Regions from separate parts of the Labrenzia sp. ATLA3 genome, predicted to be linked through region 1. Evidence: riboswitches for the same ligand, from Rfam matches in the RefSeq annotation. Region 1 holds a riboswitch; the other holds the start of a gene.
The links. A riboswitch is a leader RNA that binds a small molecule or an ion and turns the genes downstream of it on or off. The one in region 1 is predicted to bind S-adenosylmethionine.

Region 1 (7,675 bases):
ACCTGCCGGAAGATACACCGCTGCGCATCGGCATGACTGCCGAAATCAATATCATTACGACCGAAAAAGAAGATGCCCTGCTGCTGCCTGCTGCTGCCTTTGACGGCTCGAAACTGCTGACGCTGGACGTGGAAAACAAGGTTGTTCCGCTGACGGTCGAAACCGGGATCACGGGCACACGCGCCACGGAAGTGCTGAGTGGCGTCACGGCAGACACAAGGGTCGTTTTTCCCTATGACCCCGATCTGCTGGAAGGACAGAAGGTCAGACCGGTGCCCGGGGACGGTCAATAATGCTTCTCCTGCGCATCGCATCCACCCACATTCGAAACCGCTTGCGCCAAACCATCGTCTCGACGCTTGGTGTTGCCCTCGGCGTCGGATTTTCGGTGGCGATGGCCAGCCTCATGGAAGGGTCCCAGCGGGATTTCACGGCAACGCTGATCGATGCCATTCCCCATGTGGAGATCCTTGACGAGCAGCGCGCGCCTGCGCAGCAACCGGCCAGCGCCGTCTACGATGCCGTCGCCTATCATGGCCTCAGACCGAAGGAAGACCTTCGCGGCATCCGCAACCCGACCGAAGCGCTTGCCTCGCTGCGCGACTGGGTCAACGGCGCGATGGCGCAGCGCCTGAGCGGACAGGCGGTGCTGCGGTATGCCGGACAGGACATCGGCATGACGCTGATCGGCGTTGAACCCAGGCGCGAACTGACCGTCTCCAAAATCGGCGAAGACATGCGCGAGGGGGCCTTCGAGGATCTGGACACGACATCCAACGGGCTCGTTATCGGCGACAAGGCCGCTGAACGGCTGGGGGCGGAGCTGGGCGATACGGTGACGCTGACATCGGCCAACGGTGTCGCCAAGCGTTTCAAGATCGTCGGCCTGTTCCACAGCGGCATCACCACGAGCGACGAAGGCCTTGCCTATGCACCGTTGAAGGCGGTGCAGATCCTTCTGGAAAAGCCCGATGTCATCAATTCGATTGCCATTCATCTCAATGCCATCGGCGAAGCCAACGAGGTCGCCGCCCGGGCGGAACGGCAGCTCGGCTACAAGGCAGTTTCCTGGGAGGAGGCCAACGAGGGGCTGATGGAGGCCTTCTTCGTGCGCAATGTGATCATGTATACGGTCGTCGGGGCCATTCTGGTCGTTGCCGGCTTCGGAATTTTCAACATTGTTTCGACGATCGTGCACGAAAAGGCGCGCGACATCGCGATCCTGAAGTCGCTCGGATTTCCGGAGGGCGACATTCAGCAGATCTTCGTGCTCGAGGGGCTGGTGATCGGGATATTGGGCGCGCTCGCAGGTTCGGCGCTTGGGTTCGGCCTGTCGAGTTATCTGGCCTCGGTCAAGTTCGAGTTTTCCCAGGACGTGGAAATGACCCACCTGCCGATCTATTTCTCCGCCCTGCACTATGTCATCGCCTGCCTGCTGGCGCTGTTTTCTTCCGGGATCGCCGGATATATCCCCGCCCGGAAAGCCGCCCGGCTCAACCCTGTCGACATCATTCGCGGGGCGACATGACCCCTGCCCCGGAACAACTGGCGACTTCAGGCCGCGTTCTGCTGGAGGCCAGCAACCTCACCCGCATTTTGCCTGCCATCGTGCCGGTGACCCTGGTGCAGGATGTCAGCTTTCAGGTGGGGGAAGCGGAGTTTGTGGCGATAACCGGCCCGTCCGGGTCCGGCAAATCCTCGCTTTTATACCTGCTTGGCCTTCTGGACCGGCCCACTTCAGGCGAAGTCCGGATAGACGGCTTGCCCACCCATGCGCTGACGTCTGCCGAGATGGCGCATCTCCGCCTGGAAAAGCTTGGTTTTGTTTTCCAGTTTCACTTTCTGTTGCCCGAGTTCACCGCGCTGGAAAACGTGATGATCCCGATGCAGCGGCTCGGCAAACGCAGCCCGAGGGCACAGCTTGATCATGCAACGGAGCTTCTGGCGGCGCTTGGTCTGGCAGACTTTCTGCACCGCCGCCCGGAACAGCTTTCCGGTGGGCAGCGCCAGCGCGTGGCCGTTGCCCGTGCGCTTGCCAATTCGCCAGCACTGATCCTGGCGGATGAGCCGACCGGAAGTCTCGACAGCGCATCAACCGAACAGGTGTTTGAAAGCCTGCAGAACATCGTGAAGAGCGAACGGACAACCGTTGTTGCCGTCACCCACGACCTTGAGCTTGCAGACCGGATGGACCGGCGGATCCATCTCGTTGATGGCCGCGTCGATTACGACAGGCTTCGCCAGGGGTAAGCAACACCGGACAGAGACAGATGGACGGCTGAAGCCCTGCTGCGGGCGGCGCTCCAGAATCAGGCAGCCTGCGCCTCATGTGGCGGCTGAACGACCGCCAGCAGCATCAGCAGGGCAACGGGTATTGCGAGCGCCCAGAAACTCAGGATCGTCATCAGAAAGCTCGCCAGCAGACCTCCAACCGCAAAAGCGGACAGCACCAGCGTCTGATGACGGATCAGCGACCGGCTGCCGGAGCGGGTTTCGGGGTGCGTAAAATAGTCGGCAATGCCAAGCACCAGCTTGAGTGTGTTGCCGGTCATGACCGTTGTCGGAACATGCCTGTTGAGCAGCGTCAGCATAATCACGTTCTGCAGCGACATGGCCACGGTCGAAAAGCCGACTGCTGTCAGGGTAACGGCGGATAACGGACCGCTGGCGGCCGGATCACCAAGACCTGCGACAAGCATGAAGAGAGCGACGAGGATCGCTTCAAGAGCGAACAGATGCCGGACGGCGATCCTGTTTTTCTGAACAAGTCTTGTGACAGAAGCGAACCAGAAGAGGGTTGAGCCAAAGAAGACCACGAGCACGAACACTTTCAGCGCCGCGTTGTCTGCCTGATGAAACATCTCCGTACACAAAACGACAAGCGTGCCGGTGATGAAGGCCGTGAACGTGTGAAACAGTCCAAGAATGCAAACCACATCAATGAAGCAGGCGCAAAAGGCGAGCAGAACCGGCACTATCGGCCGGCTGTGATGCAAAATGGATCGGTCCAACGACCTGCTCCCGAGCTAGTCTTTCCAGGAAGATGTGCCATGCACTGACGGTCTTGCCAAGCCGGAATGGACGTGGCATAAGCCCGCCATCATCAAGAGAAGGGCTGGCGCCCTCGCCAACCTGCCGTCCGGGCAAGGTGGTTTCCGCAACAGGGATGCGGCCGGTCAGATCCTCAATAGAGGTATTCCGGCAACGAAGCGGTTAATTTGCATGCGCCAGTCCTCCTCGGGCAACCGATGGAGGATTTATTGTCTCAGGACCATTTTGCCGGACGAGCGGCAGATCTGATCGAGAACCATGTGGTGGCGAGTTCCAAACTCGCTGCAACGGATACCTGGTGCCAGGCCGCTGAAGATTGCGTGCTGGCGCGGATCAAATCCCTGCGCATTCTGGGCGGCCTGCCCAGGCACAAGGCGCCGCTAACGCCGACAGCCCGTACCGAGCGTCTGAAAACGCTGCTCCAGCTGTGGGCGAACGGCTGCACGCGTGCTGTCGACGAAGACCTTTTTGCCGATATCCTCAACCGGCACGGCATGGTCAGACACTGACGGGGCTGTCCCGTGTGGTGCACAATGTCTGCACTGTGCCTATTTCGTTGATACAGGTGTGCTGCAACAACTCGCCTCATCCTGAGGAAGGCCGAAGGCCTGTCTCGAAGGATGGGCCGCTTGCTCATCAGTATGCCGCCCATCCTTCGAGACAGCGCTGACGCGCTTCCTCAGGATGAGGTTTTTTGGAGAACCAGGCCGGGGGAGATCGCGACGCTCAGTCCCTCTTGGGGACCGGGCGCGGCTTGCCGTCGTCATCGACAGCCACCATGGTGAAAATCGCTTCGGTCACCTTTTCGCGGTGGCCGTAGCGCTGGCGCAGGGCCCAGGATTCCAGCTTGATTTCCATTGACGAATTGCCGACGTGAACAACCTGGGCATAGACGCACAGCACGTCGCCCACATGGACAGGCCGGATGAATTTCATCTTGTCGACCGCGATGGTCACGACGCGCCCTTCGGCCCGCTGACCGGCAGAAATACCGCCTGCCAGATCCATCTGCGACAACACCCAGCCCCCGAAGATATCTCCCGAGGCATTGGTATCGGCCGGCATTGCCATGGTACGTAATGTCAGATCGCCTGTCGGCTTGTCGTCGTCCACGCCTGAGCCCCTCTGTTGATTCCTACAAAAAGACTAGGTCATAGTTTGCAAGAATAGAAGTGTTTGAACAGCACCCTATCCTGTTGAACCAAGAAAAACGCCGGTTATCGCAGAACAAACATCAGGATTGCCATGATCCAGAGCGGCATGGGGGCCGCGACCCAGATCAGGAAAATCGGCAGGCCGCGCTGCAGCAGATTGGACGCATTCATTGCTGTAACTTTCTAGTTGAAGGCCTGGATTTCGATGACCGTCATCGCCGCAAGGGCGACGATGCCCGTGATGAAGGCCAGTTTCGCGCTGCCGATGAGTGTGCGCCCGGCGACATCCAGCTTCGGCAGAGGCATGGCGCGCGACTCCAGGTACATGGACACAAGCATCAGCAAGAAGACGGTGAACCAGACAACCACCAGCGCTTCCGCTATCAGGACAATCGCTACCAGCATGATCCGCTCCATTCAGAAGGTTGCGACGTCAGCTCGGCAGGCGGATTGCCTCCGGGGGTCGCGAAAGTCGCCAGCCACAGGCTCTGCGCAATGCGTTCGGCAATGGCGACAATCTCGTCCGCAAGGTCCGGCACGAACAATTCGCGGATCACGGGCCGGAAGACACTGAGCCATTCGCCATAGTCCGAACTGACCAGTTCTTTCTGCTTCAGGTGGGCCGGAACGGGCTTGCCCTTGTAGGCGCCGTTTTTCAGCAGGACGGATTGCCAGAAGGCTTCCATTTTCGGCAGATGCTCTTCCCAGCGGCCAGCCAGGCGGCGCTCGAAAATACCTCCCAATCGCGGATGCTGGCGAATGCAGCCATAGAAGGTGTGCACCATCACGTGGATAGCCTGTTCGTCGACCTGCTCATACCGTTGGAGGCGGTCGCCGTTGTTCGGCCGTTCGCGTCTCTTCAGCTTGTACCTGTTGGAACTGGTGTCAGGGGCTTCCATAGCCGCCTCCATAACATTCATTTTATATGCATCTTTCAAATGACACAGCAACACGCTAAAATCAACATCTAAGATGAATGTTTAAAGAGACCCAGTCATGCGCCTCAGTCAGGCCAGCGATTTTGCCTTGAGAATCCTGATGGCCACCGGCCAGTCGGAGGATCCGCAGACCGTCGACAAGCTTTCAAAGCAGCTTGGGCTCGCCAAATCGCACGTGATGAAAATCGTCGCCCATCTCGCCAAGGGCGGTTACCTGGAGACGACACGAGGACGTGGCGGCGGCATCCGGCTGGCCAAGTCGCCAGACACGATCCGGCTGGGGGACGTTGTGCGGCTGATCGAACCGGACCTGGGTGTCGTTGCCTGCCTGAAGCCCGAATCCACAATCTGCGCCTTCCTGCCGCGTTGTGCCCTGAAAGGTGCGATGGCACGGGCTTCGGAAGCCTTTCTCGCCAGCCTCAACACCGAGACGCTGGCCTCTATCCTTGCTGGAACGCAGATGGCACTGCCTGTAGACCCAGGCGCATGATTTCACCTGCACCGGGAAAGAGATCCCGCGCTCCCTCCCGCAAGGCACATATGGTTCAAGTGACAGCGTGAAGCGTCCTGAAGGCGGCACGGCCTTCAATCACTTGCCTCGGTAAGTCCTGTTCTGCCGAAGGCCGCGGCGCTTTACCTAAAGCGTCGAGGCTTTCTCCAGGAAGTCCATCTGTTCCAGGCAGTAGTAACCGGAAATCCGGCTGATGGTGCCAGCCCGCTTCCAGTCGTTGAGGACGCGGCTGACATTTTCACGCGCCGCACCTGCCATGTTGGCGATATCAGCCTGGCTGAGCTTGTAGTGGATCAGCAAACGGCCATCGTCGAGCGGCTTGCCGAAGGTTTCCGCCAATTGCAGCAGGGTCTGCGCGACCCGTCCCGGCAAGGGCAGGAACGACCGTGCGGCCAGCACGTCATTGGCATGGCGCAGCCGCTTTCCGACAATCGACAACATGTGCCGGTAGACGGCCGGGTTTTCGTCGGCAAAGCGCTGGAAGGCGGCCTTGTCGATAAAGGCGAGCTGAGCTTCTTTCAAAGCAATCACCGTGGCCGATCGCGGCCGCCCGTCAAGCAGGGCCAGTTCGCCGACAAGATCGCCCGGGCCGAGAACCGCAAGCAATTGCTCATCGCCCTCCACGGACAGAAGCGCCACCTTCAGCGACCCCTCCAGGACCGCATAACAGCCGTTTCCGGGATCGCCATTTTCGAAGAGAATGGTGCCAGCCGATATTTTCATCGGCCTTGCAAGGCGCGAAAGACCAACTGCCAATTCCGGATCAAGCCCTTCGAGTGAAAAGCTATTTTTTAAAAAATCCTTGATTTCCGCCACACCTTCCCCCTGCCAAACGCGCTGATGCCCGCGAATTTCCAAAATTTAATGTAAACCTGTGATGCCCATCACGTGCATTCCAGCAAAATAACCCTATATCTAAGGACATGGAAGCGGGGTCGCCCCTCCCCTCTTCCCGACCTCCACGAAAAACGGCCCTGTTCCCCGCAGGGCCGTTTTTTCGTTGCAGTTTTTTCCTGGCGTGCCCCAGCCAAACCAAATGTAACAAGCTTCGGCCGCCTGTGCCTGAGCAAACCTTCGATTTCAGTTCAGAAAAACATCTTTTTTCTCCAGCGTGTGAAAGAATCTCTGGCTGGACAGAACCTCATACTGACATTCGCGTATCGCAATCTTCCGGCGCGACTCGTCCCGCCGCAGACGGTCATCCGAGCGGCCCGGAATAGCTGCTACAAAGCTTAGATCGCTCATGCCGTCAAAGTGATTGTGCAAAAGAGTGTGCAGCTTTTCCTGGTCGTCTGTTTCCGGCAGGGGATCGGCCTTCGGCAGAAGCTTGAGCCCATGCGCCTTTGCAAGACGGGCCAACCGGATCGCCTTGAGGCCTGACTGCACCGGCGAAATCAACAAAGGCGGCTCGCCGTAACCTGCGTGCTCGATCGCCTTCACTACGATCCGCGCCAGGGACGTGCGTTCCAGAAGTCCCTCGCGCACCGCCACGAAATCCGGCGGGCGTTTCATCAACACGCTGTAACGGGCAAGCTGCGCCTGGGCTTCCTCCTGCAGAAGCTGGTCGGGCAGAAGTCGCAGCAAGGCGCGACGCTGCAGCTGCTCGCGGGTGAACATGCGGTCGCCGTAGATTTCCTGCATGCGGGCGCTGACGGGCGACACACGGTCGCCGCTGAAGGCCAGCGTCACGCCGAACAGGGCGCGCTTGCCAACCTTTTCGGCGGTTTCCTGAAGCGGACGGAATTCACGCGGCCACAATTCGGTGGCAACCATGGCCCCGAGTGCGCTGAGACGCCCGCGCTCCACAAGGTCACGCAAGGCGCGGTCGACCCCGAAGGCCAGGCCATAGTCCAACGCTCCAAGTGTAATTCGCTTCATGAAATTCCGCAGGCGGACCGGATACCGTGAATATTACGCCACATCCCTGCGGCATTCGGCCAAGCAAATCAAGTCGGTTGTTGAGTTGTGGCGGATCAATTGGTGTCAACAGGCTCGAACACCGGGCCGATACGGCCATCGAC
Region 2 (7,675 bases), on a different contig from region 1:
CAGGCAATCGGAGCGCAAATGAGCCTGCACTATCCGCCGAAGCGGCGGCCTTGCCGGCATCTGACCGGGCCCACGAGCCTCAGTTCAGACTGTGGATCGCGTCCGGCAGGTCGAGCGAGAACGCGGGAATGACGACATCGAACAGGGAGCCGTCCGGACGTTCCATCGAATAGGACCCGGCCATGATGCCGCTGTCGGTCGAAAGCGGGCAGTGAGACGAATATTCGTAGGTTTCACCGGGTTCTATCACCGGCTGTTCGCCGACGACGCCCTCTCCGCTGACCTCTTCCTGGCGCCCCAGAGCGTCGGTGATCTGCCAGTACCGCGTTTTCAGTTGCACCGGCTCGCTGCCACCGTTGTGGATCTCCACCATATACGCCCAGATGTACTCGCTCGCTTCGGGACGCGATTCATCGTCCATGTAAAACGGCTCGACAGAGACTTCGATCCCTTGGGTGATGGCGGTGTAACTGCCAGACACGGCTTTTCCTTAATTTCTGAACTGCGAACCTTGAAATAGACCGGTCCGAAGCGACGTCCACGGGGGGCACCCGCTCATTCAGGACGCGCTTATAGGGCGAATGACGCAAGCGTGAAAGAGGGTTGTGGCATCTGAGGCTGGAATTGCTTGTGATTTGATGCTGGATTTTGCAAGAACACGATCTGTCAGTCCAAACACAGTGACCTTTTCATGTTCGATGCCTGCCTGCGCCCGCTGATCGACCCGCCGTTGAACCGGCTGGGACAATACCTTGCCGGCACGGGGCTCAAGGCCAACAGCGTGACCCTTGCCGGTTTTGCCATCGGCATGGCGGCAGCCGTTGCAATCTCGACCGGGTACACTCTGGTCGGTTTTTTCCTGATCGCGGTCAACCGTTTTGCCGACGGTCTCGATGGTGCGCTGGCCCGCGCCACTGCCAAAACGGATCTTGGTGGCTATCTCGACATCACGCTGGATTTCTTTTTCTACAGCGCCATTCCCCTTGCCTTTGCCGTGCAGGACCCGGCCAGCAATGCCCTCGCGGCCGCGGCGCTTCTTGCCAGCTTCTACGCCAACGGCTCGGCCTTTCTGGCTTTTGCCATCATGGCGGAGAAGAACAAGCTGACCACCGACGCTCAAGGAGCCAAATCGCTCTATTACATCGGTGGCCTTGCCGAGGGCACCGAAACCATCGCGCTGTTTCTGCTGATGGCCCTGATGCCTGACTGGTTTCCGGTGCTCGCCTATGGCTTTGCAGCGGTTTGCTTCCTGTCCGCCGGGGCCCGGGTGCTCATTGGCGTCCGGGCCCTGCGGCAGACAGGCCGTTAGATCGCCTGAAGCGCCTTTTCCACATCTTCCAGCAGGTCCTGCGGATCTTCCAGGCCGATCGATAGCCGCAGAATACCGTCGGTGATACCGAGTTCTTCGCGGGCTTCCTCGCCGATTGACTGATGCGTGGTCGTTGCCGGGTGGGTGATCAGGCTCTTGGCGTCGCCCAGATTGTTGGAAATCTTGATGATCTCCAGCGCATTGGTGAACCGGAAGGCGGCTTCCTTGCCACCTTCGATTTCCATCGCCAGCATCGTGGACCCGCCGCGCATCTGGCGCTTGGCAACATCAGCCTGCGGATGATCGTCCCGGCCCGGGTAAATCAACCGCGTCACCTTGGACTGACCCGCCAGGTAATCGGCGATCATGCCGGCGGTTTCCGTCTGGCGCGCAACGCGCAGCGGCAGTGTTTCGAGGCCCTTCAACAGCACCCATGCACTGAAGGGGCTCATGTGCGGACCGGTGTGCTTGACGAAGGGCATGACCTCGTCGTTGATCCACTCTTCATCCGACAGGATCACGCCGCCGAGACACCGACCCTGGCCGTCGATGTGCTTGGTGGCCGAATAGACGACCACATCGGCGCCGAGCTGTAGCGGCGATTGGTAGAGCGGCGTCGCAAAGACGTTATCGACGACCAGCCGAGCCCCGGCCTCCTTCGCGATCTGCGCCACGGCTTCGATATCGATCACTTCCAGCGTCGGATTGGTCGGGCTTTCCAGAAACAGGGCCTTGGTGTTCGGCCGAACGGCCGCCTTCCACTGCTCGATGTCCGTTCCGTCGACCAGCGTGCTTTCAACACCAAAGCGCGGCAGCAAGGTTTCGCAGATATAGCGGCAGGAGCCGAACAGCGCCTTGGCGGCAATCACATGGTCGCCGGCTCTGACCGACGCCATCAGCGCCAGGTTGACGGCTGCCATGCCGCTGGCGGTTGCCCGTGCGGCCTCGGCCCCTTCCAGACCCTTGATGCGATCTTCGAACATGGTAACGGTCGGATTGGCGTAGCGGGAATAGACATAGCCCGGATCCTCGCCATTGAACCTGGCCTCCGCAGCTTCCGCACCGCTGTAGGTGAAGCCCTGGGTCAGATAGATGGTCTCCGAGGTCTCACCAAACGGTGACCGCATGGTGCCGCCATGAACCAGATTGGTTGCAGGGCGCCAGTTCTTGTTTCCGGTCTTGGTGGTCTCAGTCATGTCTTTCATTCGCTCCAAACGCAAAAAACCCCAGCCTAAAGACCGGGGTTCTCACCTCCGGCCTTTTTAGCAACTTGTTTAACGTGGCTGCAAGCCGGCCGGCCCAAATCACCACGAAGTGAGCTTGTCCTACGGGATAATCGGACACAGGTCAATTGTGTATTGCGTCCTTTGAGCCCAAAAGCCCGGTTCTGCCAGAATGCCTGTTGGCGTGGGCGGCCCGATCCTTTAATGACCATAGACCAGCAAACTGCGGAATATCTTCATGAACGTCACAGCAGGTCAGGCCTTGAACGGAAGCGCAATTCTCACAGCAAACGGCATTCTGCCGGAACGGGTAATCCAGGCCATGTTCGCCGCCGGAGAGATTTCAGCGGACGCACCGCCAGTCACCGGACAGATCCAGCCTGCCAGCCTTGACCTGCGTCTGGGCAAAGAGGCTTACCGGGTGCGAGCCAGCTTCCTACCGGGACCGGAGATCCAGGTGGCGGCACGGCTTGAGCAGATGAAACTGCACACCGTTGACCTGAGCGAAGGCGCGGTTCTTGAGACCGGCTGTGTCTACATCGTGCCCCTTCAGGAAAGCCTTGCTCTGGCACCGGATATTTCCGCGACCGCCAACCCGAAAAGCTCCACCGGGCGCCTGGATGTCTTCACCCGTGTCATCACCGACAACGGGTTGGCCTTCGACACCATCCCGGCCGGCTATACCGGTCCGCTCTATGCGGAGATCTCGCCGCTGACCTTCCCGATCCTCGTTCGGTCTGGGTCCCGCCTCAGTCAGATCCGCTTCCGGCGCGGCCAGTCGCTCATTCCCGATGCTGAACTGGAAGCAGTCCACAAGGCCCACACCTTGATGAGCGGTGGCAACGAGCGTATCGGCAACGGTGTGCAGCTTTCCATTGATCTTGAGGGGACCGGCCCGAACAGCCTGATCGGCTACCGCGCGAAGCAGCACTCCGGACTGATCGATGTGGATGTCGTGGGCGCGCAGGATGTCCTGGATTTCTGGGAGCCGATCTATCGCCGCCAACGGGCGGAACTGATCCTCGATCCGGACGCCTTTTACATTCTGGTGAGCCAGGAAGCGGTGCATGTGCCGCCGGACTATGCCGCCGAAATGGTGCCGTTCGATCCGCTCGTCGGCGAATTCCGCGTCCATTATGCCGGTTTCTTCGACCCGGGCTTTGGCCATGCGGGTGCCGGCGGTGTCGGCTCGCGCGCGGTGCTGGAAGTCCGCTCGCACGATGTGCCTTTCATTGTGGAACACGGCCAGACCATCGGCCGCCTGGTCTATGAACACATGGCCGAGCGCCCGGCAACGCTTTACGGCGAAGGCATCGGCTCCAACTATCAGGGCCAGGCGCTCAAGCTGTCCAAACACTTCAGGGCACCTGCCTGACCCTCCTATGGCCCTGAAAACCGTCACATGTGAATTTGAAGGCTTTCTGGAAGACCGGAAGTCCCGTTTCCTGGCGCATCTTGTGCCGATGGAAATGTTCGACCAGCGGCTGGAAGAGCTGCGCAAGGAACACAAGAAGGCCAACCACATCGTCACGGCGCACCGCCGACTGCTGGATGATGACCGGATTGATGAAAGCGGCAAGGACGACGGCGAACCGGCAGGCACTTCCGGCATGCCGACACTTCGGGTGCTGCAAGGGGCCGAACTGATCAACTGCGCCGTTCTGATCGTGCGCTATTTCGGTGGCACCAAACTCGGCGGCGGCGGCCTTGCGCGGGCCTATTCCGGCGCCACCCAGGATGCCATCAACAATGCCGATCTGGTGCCATTTCAGAAGATCCTGTCAAAAACGGTTAGCGCCGACTTTGCCTCCAGCTCCGAGCTGGAACGGCGGATCGAAAGCCTCCGCCTGACGGTGATCACGCGGGATTACACCGAAGACGGTGTGACGCTGGCGGTCGAGGGGCCGGAAGATGTTCTGGCGGAGCTTTAGGGTGTGGACCCTCTCCAGTCGTCATCGCCGGACTTGATCCCGCATCCCTCTCGAGACCTTGGCCACAAAGAAACAAGTGGCTTGGGAGACGGAACGGCATGGGTCCCATGGTCCAGCCATGGGACGCCGCATCAGATCATAAATCGCTCTCGGTCCATACGCTGTTGCCTCGGCTTCAGACAGTCGCGCAGTCTTACTTCCGGGACTCGTCTACCTGCGTCTGAAGCTGCCTGACCTCGTTGCGGAGCGCCCTGACCTCTTCCAGAATAAGACCTGTGTCGACATGGATGGCCTGCCGGTTGGCGTCGGCCTCGGCCTCGTGCTCCTCCTGCATGGCGGAAACGATGATACCAATAAACAGGTTCAGCACCGTGAAGGCCGTGCACAGGATGAAGGGCACGAAGAACAGCCAGGAATACGGGTAGACGTCCATAACAGGACGCACGATGCCCATGGACCAGCTTTCCAACGTCATGACCTGGAACAGTGTGTAGAGCGAAGCGCCAAGTGTCCCGAACCACTCGGGAAAGGCTTCGCCGTAAAGCTTGGTGGCCATGACAGCGAAGACATAGAAGACCAGCGCCATCAGCACGACAATCGAGCCCATGCCCGGCAGAGCGGCCACCAGTCCGCCGATTACGCGGCGCAGGGACGGTACGACGGAAATGAGGCGCAAGGCCCTAAGGATCCGCAGCGACCGCAGAACGGAGAGGTTGCCCGTTGCCGGCATCAGTGAGATCGCCACGATGGTGAAATCGAACAGGCTCCACGGGTCCTTGAAGAATTTCAGACCATGGGCATAAAGGCGCAATATCAGCTCGACGACGAATATGCCCAGAATTGCCTGATCGACCAGCTTCAGGAAACCGCCGATCTCCGCCGTGACGGTGTGGCTCGTCTCCAGACCGAGCGTTACCGCATTCAGAACGATGACGCCGATGATCCAGGCTTCCCAGTTGCGTGAGGTGACCAGCGCCCTGACCTGTTTTCGCATTGATGTGCCCCGGTTTGATGGCTTTTCGTGCGTGTCGCACTGCACGGCCAGAACATGGCGATTTCAATGCTGCATCGCAAGATCGCCGCGCTTTGGAAAAGCATATGCCCCTCAAAGAAGCCCGCTTGACAGGCCGGGCAAGTCGGCGCAGAAAGCTCATCAGGTTCGGCGGGTGTAGCTCAATGGTAGAGCAGAAGCTTCCCAAGCTTAAGACGGGGGTTCGATTCCCCTCACCCGCTCCAAACCTCTTCATCCTATCTCCCAAATTTGCAGCAACGCCCGACCCCTATCAGCGGAGCGTTTCCCGTACCTGTGCCTGTTTTCGGACAACCGAGCGGCTGAGTCCGACGTCTTCCAGCAAATAGTCAGGCAGATCTGCCAGATGAGCCATATCGCGCCGATGGCGCAGACGCTTCAGTAAAAAATGAAAGACGGCGGTTCCCAGACCCGTCCTGCGGACGCGCGTCAGGTGCAGTGATACATGGTGATCGGACATCTGTTTGCTCCTTTCCAACGAGACAGGAACAAGTTTAGAAAGAGCCACCGCGAGCGGTGCGCAAATGTCTCGCCTTGAAGCGACAAACTCGCAAGATTTAAAAATCTCCGATAATATGTCGCATAACGATGCCTTAGGGGACCTTTCCATGGATCTGGACGATTTCGATCATCAGCTTTTGCATCTGCTCAGCCACGATGCCCGCCAGACCGGCAAGGAACTGTCGGAGAAAGTCGGCCTGTCTTCCGCTGCCTGTCTGCGCAGGGTTCAGCGCCTTCGGGAAGTGGGAGCAATCGAGCGGGAGGTGGCCGTTCTGTCGCCAGAGGCAACCGGCGCCTCTGTCACCTTGCTCGTGATGCTGGCGCTGTCGCGCGGACAGCCCGAGCGCATGGCAAAGTTGCTGCAGAAGTTGAGGAAGCTTCGGGAAGTGAAGAAGGTCTATCACGTCACCGGCCCGGCCGATCTGGTGCTGACGGTGCAATGCGCTTCCATGGAAGCCTATGCGACCTTCACCGAAGCTCATTTCTATGAAGACGAAATCAAGGGCTTCGACACAATCGTCGTCCTGCGGTCCTATGATCCGGAACCGCAGACCTGACGGTACTCCGCGCACGCCAAAGAGCGGGCTGACAAGCAGTGCAGGTTCGCGATATCCTGTTGTTGCGATTCCCGGCGCGTATGCCGACCATGACTTGATATGGAACGAGACGTCCGCGTGCCACGTTCACTACCACTTCTTCAGACTATTGGCCGTCGTGCCGCCGGGCTGCTGGCTCCCAGCTCCCGGACACTCGCCACTCTGACGCTCTGCACTCTGGCGCTTGGCACCCTGTCGGCCTCCGCCCAGGAACCTTCGGTCCGCGTTCCCAATTTCTGGGATCCCAAAGCCGTCCACGACCGGCCGAATGCCATTCCGGACAAGATCCAGTTTCTGGCGACCGACGGCTACCCGCCATTTGTCTTCCGCGATCAGCATGGCCGGCTGACCGGCTTCAATGTGGATCTCGCCCGGGCGCTGTGCCAGGAACTGGGCAGTTCCTGCGCTCTGCGCATCAAGGACTTCGAGGTTCTTCTGCCCGCGTTGGACGAGGAAGAAGGCGACGCGATCATCTCGGGCCTGTCGCGCAGCCTGCCCGCCACGCGCGGCCTCAACTTCACCGAGGATTATCTGAAGCTGCCGGCACGGTTTGTGGTGCGGGCTTATAACGCGTCCGATTTCAACGAACAGGCCCTGACCGGCAAGAGAATTGCCGTCGAGGCCGGGTCCCGATACGAAGCCTTTGCCAAGCGCTTCTTTCCCGAGGCAGAGATTATCAGTCTGGAGACGGTGGAGGCGACCCGGGAGGCCGTCAAAGGTGGCTCGGCCGACGCCCTTTTCGGCGATGGTCTGAACCTGTCCTTCTGGCTGCCGAGCGAAGCCGCAGATGGCTGCTGTGCCTTTGCCGGCGGGCCGTGGCTGGAGCCCGGCTACTTTGATGAGGGCATGGCCATTGCAACGCGCCAGGACGACCCGGAACGGGCCGCTGCCCTCACCTACGCCCTGCGCCAGCTTCATCAGAAGGGTATCTACCGCGAGCTTTACCTGCGCTATTTCCCGATGAGCTTTTTCTGATTGTTTCCGGCAGGCTGGCAGCGTGTCAGCTTTTGCCAGCGCTCTTCTTCAGATCTGCCTTTTTCGAACGGTCCGGATTTTTCAGGAACGGGATTGCCAGACTGAAGGGA

Region 2: another riboswitch for S-adenosylmethionine. It lies ahead of AC2A6O_RS17640 (O-succinylhomoserine sulfhydrylase); the one in region 1 lies ahead of AC2A6O_RS19555 (hypothetical protein).

Annotation. Positions count from the first base shown of each region.
Region 1 covers NZ_JBXUKV010000007.1:82,518-90,192, forward strand. Annotated here, with positions in the region: gene AC2A6O_RS19535 (efflux RND transporter periplasmic adaptor subunit) at 1-293, shown strand, start outside; gene AC2A6O_RS19540 (ABC transporter permease) at 290-1,528, shown strand; gene AC2A6O_RS19545 (ABC transporter ATP-binding protein) at 1,525-2,250, shown strand; gene AC2A6O_RS19550 (YoaK family protein) at 2,310-3,011, opposite strand; SAM-I-IV-variant riboswitch at 3,096-3,219, shown strand; gene AC2A6O_RS19555 (hypothetical protein) at 3,261-3,560, shown strand; gene yciA (acyl-CoA thioester hydrolase YciA) at 3,778-4,164, opposite strand; gene AC2A6O_RS19565 (hypothetical protein) at 4,389-4,610, opposite strand; gene AC2A6O_RS19570 (group III truncated hemoglobin) at 4,601-5,104, opposite strand; gene AC2A6O_RS19575 (RrF2 family transcriptional regulator) at 5,202-5,633, shown strand; gene AC2A6O_RS19580 (Crp/Fnr family transcriptional regulator) at 5,781-6,377, opposite strand; gene AC2A6O_RS19585 (ChbG/HpnK family deacetylase) at 6,735-7,532, opposite strand; gene AC2A6O_RS19590 (ArnT family glycosyltransferase) at 7,628-7,675, opposite strand, start outside.
Region 2 covers NZ_JBXUKV010000006.1:195,567-203,241, reverse strand. Annotated here, with positions in the region: gene apaG (Co2+/Mg2+ efflux facilitator ApaG/CorD) at 80-481, opposite strand; gene AC2A6O_RS17645 (CDP-alcohol phosphatidyltransferase family protein) at 692-1,309, shown strand; gene AC2A6O_RS17640 (O-succinylhomoserine sulfhydrylase) at 1,306-2,514, opposite strand; SAM riboswitch at 2,551-2,630, opposite strand; gene AC2A6O_RS17635 (2'-deoxycytidine 5'-triphosphate deaminase) at 2,771-3,907, shown strand; gene AC2A6O_RS17630 (YigZ family protein) at 3,915-4,463, shown strand; gene AC2A6O_RS17625 (ion transporter) at 4,657-5,457, opposite strand; tRNA gene AC2A6O_RS17620 (tRNA-Gly) at 5,626-5,699, shown strand; gene AC2A6O_RS17615 (YjiS-like domain-containing protein) at 5,747-5,953, opposite strand; gene AC2A6O_RS17610 (Lrp/AsnC family transcriptional regulator) at 6,102-6,551, shown strand; gene AC2A6O_RS17605 (transporter substrate-binding domain-containing protein) at 6,669-7,565, shown strand; gene AC2A6O_RS17600 (sterol desaturase family protein) at 7,591-7,675, opposite strand, start outside.